One region of the Vibrio gallaecicus genome, then DNA from elsewhere that is predicted to be linked to it. Evidence: riboswitches for the same ligand, from Rfam matches in the RefSeq annotation. Region 1 holds a riboswitch; the other holds the start of a gene.

Region 1 (3,211 bases):
GGGCCATCGCTCAACGGATAAAAGGTACTCCGGGGATAACAGGCTGATACCGCCCAAGAGTTCATATCGACGGCGGTGTTTGGCACCTCGATGTCGGCTCATCACATCCTGGGGCTGAAGTCGGTCCCAAGGGTATGGCTGTTCGCCATTTAAAGTGGTACGCGAGCTGGGTTTAGAACGTCGTGAGACAGTTCGGTCCCTATCTGCCGTGGGCGTTGGAAAATTGAAAGGGGCTGCTCCTAGTACGAGAGGACCGGAGTGGACGAACCTCTGGTGTTCGGGTTGTCATGCCAATGGCATTGCCCGGTAGCTAAGTTCGGAATCGATAAGCGCTGAAAGCATCTAAGCGCGAAGCGAGCCTTGAGATGAGTTTTCCCTGACGCTTTAAGCGTCCTTAAGGGTTGTCGTAGACTACGACGTTGATAGGCAGGGTGTGTAAGTGCTGCGAGGCATTGAGCTAACCTGTACTAATTGCCCGTGAGGCTTAACCATACAACACCCAAGGGGTTTTGTGGACTCATAGAAATACCAGACCTTGAATGAGTTTGAAGAGAACAAAAACAGCTTTCCAGATTATTTTGCCTTCAGTTTTTAAAACTGGAAGTAAAAGCAAAATTTGCTTGGCGACCATAGCATTGTGGACCCACCTGATCCCATGCCGAACTCAGAAGTGAAACACAATAGCGCCGATGGTAGTGTGGGGCTTCCCCATGTGAGAGTAGGACATCGCCAGGCTTTAAATTATAATCTTTAGGTTGACCAACCTGGAGATATGGACGCTCACTTAGTGAGTTGACCACTGCGGAGTGGTAGTTCAGTTGGTTAGAATACCGGCCTGTCACGCCGGGGGTCGCGGGTTCGAGTCCCGTCCACTCCGCCACTATTTAGGAAAAAGCCTTGCTACATGCAAGGCTTTTTTCGAATCTAACTTATGTTAGAAAAATTTTAGGGGTGTAGCTCCAATTGGCAGAGCAGCGGATTCCAAATCCGCGTGTTGGGAGTTCGAATCTCTCCACCCCTGCCATATTAAAAAAGCTCATACTTTTCAGTATGAGCTTTTTTTCTATATGGAAGAAAATAGTTGATTCCTATCTTAATACTCATCCATTCCGTTTTACTCGCCAGCTGGATCCAACTCCTTGATCAAGAAACTTACTTATTACTGAAACTACGATTAACGTGACAGCTGTAACTTTTTAAATTATCTGAATAATCTTATGTTGTTTACTCGATTTTATTTAGCTAAAAGCTAGAATGTAGCAAGTAATTTAATGGGGGGAGCTATGGGACAATTATCAATTTTGGGCTTTATCGCTGTGGGTGGTGCATTTGGTGCATGCTCACGCTATCTAATATCAGAACTTTGCGTCGCATTATTTGGGCGAGGTTTTCCATACGGAACTTTAACGGTTAATGTTATTGGCTCGTTTATCATGGGGTTATTAATCGCTGCATTTGAAAATGAGCTACTTGCTACAGAACCGTGGCGACAGATTATCGGTTTAGGTTTCCTTGGTGCATTAACTACCTTTTCAACCTTCTCTATGGATAATGTATTACTGATGCAGCAGGGCGCTTTTTTTAAGATGGGTCTGAATGTTTTACTTAATGTCGTATTAAGTATCTCCGCAGCATGGATTGGCTTCCAGCTTTTAATTAAATCTTAACTTTAGTTACAACAAATCTAACAGGTCGCTTGGTTTATCTAAGTTGATTTTATATACTCGATATCACTTGTCGGAGTGCCATATGGCTGAGACCGTTAATACGGGATCCGTTGAACCTGATCAGGCTAATACCTGCGAAGGGAACAAGAGTAGATATCTAACTAGTTTCTAGTCAATCTATCCTTAGATCACAGCTGAATTATAGGCGCGTGATCCCTCTTGTAGCATCTAATCCGCCAAGCATTTTTATCCAAAATAAATATTTGTTTTAAAAAACAAACAAGGAAGAATGCTATGTCGAGCCGTAAACAATCAAGATTGGAAGCGAAGCAATTTATTGATTCACTTTCAGTACAACCCTACCCAAACTCTAATAAAACTTATATTGAAGGTTCACGCCCAGATATCCAAGTACCTGTTCGTGAAATATCTTTGGCTGACAGCTTAGTCGGAGGTACTAAAGATGCCCCTATATTTGAGCCTAATGAGCCTATTCAAGTTTATGACACCTCAGGCTTTTACACCGATCCAAGTCATGATATCGACCTTTACAGCGGTCTTTCTAAGCTAAGAGAGAATTGGATTGAGGAAAGAAGCGATACTGAATTACTTGATGACGTAAGTTCTGTATATACGAAGGAGAGGTTAGAGGATGAGACTCTCGATGACCTACGTTATGGAAATCTACCACGTATTAGGCGTGCTACTGAAGGTAGTTGTGTTACACAGTTGCACTATGCTCGACAAGGTATCATTACTCCTGAAATGGAATACATTGCCATTCGTGAGAATATGGGGCGTCAAAAGTTTGCAGATGAACAGCTAAACCATCAACATCCTGGACACAGTTTTGGTGCCAATCTACCTAAAGAAATTACCCCTGAGTTTGTTCGAAAAGAAGTTGCTGAAGGACGAGCTATTATCCCTTCAAATATTAACCACCCTGAATCAGAGCCAATGATCATTGGTCGAAACTTCCTAGTGAAAGTGAATGCTAATATTGGTAACTCTTCAGTGAGCTCCTCAATTGAAGAGGAAGTTGAGAAGTTAGTATGGTCAACTCGTTGGGGCGGCGACACTGTGATGGATCTGTCTACTGGACGTAATATTCACGAAACTCGAGAATGGATACTACGTAACAGCCCTGTGCCGATTGGTACCGTTCCAATGTACCAGGCCCTTGAAAAAGTTAATGGCGTTGCTGAAGATCTTAATTGGGAAGTCATGCGTGATACGCTGATTGAACAAGCAGAGCAGGGTGTTGACTACTTTACTATTCACGCTGGCTTACTACTGCGCTATGTTCCAATGACTGCTAAGCGTGTGACAGGTATTGTCTCTCGTGGCGGTTCTATTATTGCGAAATGGTGTCTTGCTCACCACCAAGAAAGCTTCCTTTATACCCATTTCCGTGAAATCTGTGAAATCTGTGCAAAGTACGATGTTGCTCTGTCATTAGGTGATGGTTTACGCCCAGGCTCTATTGCAGATGCCAATGATGAGGCTCAATTCTCAGAGTTACGTACTTTAGGTGAGTTAACTAA
Region 2 (3,211 bases), on a different replicon from region 1:
ACTGGACGCTGGTTCTTTGATAAAAGTATACGTTTTCAAACCATAGACTACATAGAAACCTGCTTAATTTGCTCCAAGGGTAATCCATTAACCAAAACACCTGTTGGGCATGCCGATTTGTTTGGTTTTAAACAAGTTTCACGCTCTAGTATCTATAACCTTGAACATAAATACATAGATTTACCGGATATCGAGAGAGTGAATGTTAGTGATATGGAGTCAGTGATCACCTTGGTTGAAAATGACATTGGCTGGGCAGTCATTCCAAAATCAGTCGCATTAGAAAATCAAGAACGAATCGATATCATTGAATCGGAAATCAGTGAAAAGGGGCACTTACTCAGAATTGAGCTTATCACCCCAGAGTTAAAGGCAAACGGAGTTGCAACGCAATGGCTTAAACGTCATTTGATTAATCATTACTAAATCGCCTTTAAAATTACGTCCTGGACTCCAATGCTAAATAAAACTCCAAAGTTAAAAAAATTGCTGGCTCTTAGCGCCTTACCTACCCTTATTGCATGTAACGATGTTGATGTTCAAAGCAAGGCTTCACTTCCAGAAAATAAACTAAGTGAAACCCAGATAGACAATAAACTAAAAGAGACTTATCAAGACGTTTCTGAACATTTAGGCATTGATTATGCGCACATTATTAGCATCTGCCACACCAATTACACCAATGCCATTGCTACGGATACAGCATACAATTTAAGTTGTCATTGGGACCCAACCACTGAAGATTTTTCTATCCATTATTCTGAGTTTGACGAACAAAATGAAGCCAATGCTCGTGGTGAGTTTTCAACCCTCAAACTCACCGTTAACCGCAGCCTTATAGAAGATAACCTAATCGGTATCGACGCTATGTTGTACTATCCAACCGGTTCAAAAATCAATGATGTCGAAAACTTGAATTTTGATATCACTGACGACTCAAAAAGCTGGAAAAATGCGCTTTCATATAGCTTTGATTTCGAGGCAATCTCGTCTGATAGCTCGTCTGTAATTAAAAGTACGAATGGTTCAACAACGAATGGGGTTCATATCTACAACCTTATCGATTCAGAACTGAAACGCTTTAGGATCTCTTCAGATGTTGAGTTGGCGAACAATCAAAAAATGATTAAAGATGAAATCGTCAATGATGTGCTTTTTTCAAACATCCATAACGCCATTGGTTATCTTTAACTCAAACGTAAATTAAAACTTATCATCCCATTTAGAATATCTACTTTAAGACTTTATAATATACTTAGGCTGTCTAAAATCAGTACCCCAAGGTAGGAAGTACTGTTATGATTATGCTCAATAGTCGGGGGGCAAATACAGTTATCTGAATTTGCTGAGATCGTGATTCGAGACCCGTTGAACCTGATTCAGTTAGCACTGGCGTAGGGAACTATAAGCATTGATCTGCGTAGTACTTCAATAGGGTCTTCACTCATTGTTCTCACTGCACGCCTTTCATCGATCTATGCCTGTTCTCCTGCGTCTTTTCGACAGTAGGAGCCATCATGACATCACCAATACAATCGCTTCATTCAGAATACCTTTCACAAAATACCATTTCAGATTTAACGACACCGATCGTTTTAACCATCGCAGGTTCAGACAGTGGCGGCGGCGCGGGTATTCAAGCTGATATCAAAGCTATGTCTGCAACTGGCAGCTTCGCTTGCTCTGTCATCACAGCTATCACTTCGCAAAACACTCAAGGCGTATCTGCCATTTTCCCCATCCCCTTAGAACACGTGGCAAGCCAGTTAGACGCTGTTTTCACCGATCTAAATATTGTGGCTGTCAAAGTCGGCATGCTGGCAGACTCTGAGATTATCAAAGTTGTTGCCGAAAAAATTAAGCAGTACCAACCAAAACATTTAGTTATCGACCCAGTAATGGTAGCGACCAGCGGTGATTTACTGCTGAAAGAATCGGCCATCAGTACATTAAAAGCAGAGCTGATCCCACTTGCGGATATTATCACCCCGAACCTACCGGAAGGTGCGGCTTTAACAGGGAAACCAGTGCCTGAAAGCGAATCTGACATGCAAGACATGGTTGAAGAGTTAAGAGCATTAGGCGCAAAGGCGGTTTTACTGAAAGGTGGTCATTTAGAGAAAGACGAAAACAGTAATGATTTGCTCATACTACCAAGTAGCTCATCTCTAATCAGTGCAAAGCGCTACCCGACCAAAAACACTCATGGTACTGGCTGTACCCTTTCTTCCGCTATTGCGTCTTTTCTAGCTCAAGGTAATGAACTAAACCAAGCGGTAAATTTAGGTAAAAAATACATATCTGAAGCGATTGCTCACGCGGATGAACTACAAGTTGGGCAAGGGCATGGACCAGTAAACCACTTCTATGCAGGGCATGCTAATGTCCGCTAATACTGCTGACATACAGGAAGCACCTGAATGTCAGCCAAAGAAACCAGTGCACGTAGACCATACAAGCCAGTTAAAAGTCGGTATTGAAATAAACAAGGTAGATGTCGAGATAAGCAAGGTCGGTATTGAAATAAATAATGCCAGCTTGCGTTACCAAGATAGTGCTGTAGATACCTTAGCTAACCTGCATTTACACCTTGAAGCTGGGAAATGGACAGTACTACTTGGTCGAAGTGGTTGCGGGAAAACCACCGTCTTACGTTATTTAGCTGGTTTGCTAGAAGACAAAGTCGAATGGAATGGCTCACTGTCTACCTCAGATACCCTGCCTTTGCAGGGTCGTATCGCCTACATGGCGCAGCAAGATCTTCTACTGCCTTGGCTTTCAGTGATTGATAACGTCTGTTTAAGTGAGCGTTTTATGACTCAGTCAAACGGCTCTATTTCTAAGCATTCAGCTTCTAAACACGATATTTCAAAACAGGCTACTTCTGCTAACAATGTTCAAGCAAAGGCTCTCTCACTCTTAAAAGCAGTCGGGCTGGCTGACTACGCAGATGCAAAACCTGCTCAACTTTCTGGTGGAATGCGCCAGCGCGTTGCATTAGCTCGAACGCTGATGCAAGACAAACCCGTCGTATTGATGGATGAGCCATTTTCAGCGCTTGATGCTGTCAACAGACATAAGTTACAAACTCTCGCCAGTGAGTTGCTTCAAGATAAAACCGTTGTGTTGATTACTCATGATCCCCAAGAAGCGGTCCGTTTAGCAAATAACTTGTATGTATTACAAGGCACTCCAGCTAATGCTCACCCTC

The links. Region 1 has a riboswitch for thiamine pyrophosphate ahead of thiC (phosphomethylpyrimidine synthase ThiC). Riboswitches for the same ligand answer to the same signal wherever they lie in the genome.
Region 2: another riboswitch for thiamine pyrophosphate. It lies ahead of thiD (bifunctional hydroxymethylpyrimidine kinase/phosphomethylpyrimidine kinase); the one in region 1 lies ahead of thiC (phosphomethylpyrimidine synthase ThiC).

Annotation. Positions count from the first base shown of each region.
Region 1 is NZ_AP025490.1:3,228,976-3,232,186, reverse strand. It holds rRNA gene OCU78_RS14240 (23S ribosomal RNA) at 1-492, shown strand, start outside; rRNA gene rrf (5S ribosomal RNA) at 620-735, shown strand; tRNA gene OCU78_RS14230 (tRNA-Asp) at 804-880, shown strand; tRNA gene OCU78_RS14225 (tRNA-Trp) at 948-1,024, shown strand; gene crcB (fluoride efflux transporter CrcB) at 1,284-1,667, shown strand; TPP riboswitch at 1,729-1,827, shown strand; gene thiC (phosphomethylpyrimidine synthase ThiC) at 1,962-3,211, shown strand, end outside.
Region 2 is NZ_AP025491.1:1,563,311-1,566,521, forward strand. It holds gene OCU78_RS21825 (LysR family transcriptional regulator) at 1-426, shown strand, start outside; gene OCU78_RS21830 (hypothetical protein) at 457-1,191, shown strand; TPP riboswitch at 1,307-1,418, shown strand; gene thiD (bifunctional hydroxymethylpyrimidine kinase/phosphomethylpyrimidine kinase) at 1,518-2,393, shown strand; gene OCU78_RS21840 (ABC transporter ATP-binding protein) at 2,383-3,211, shown strand, end outside.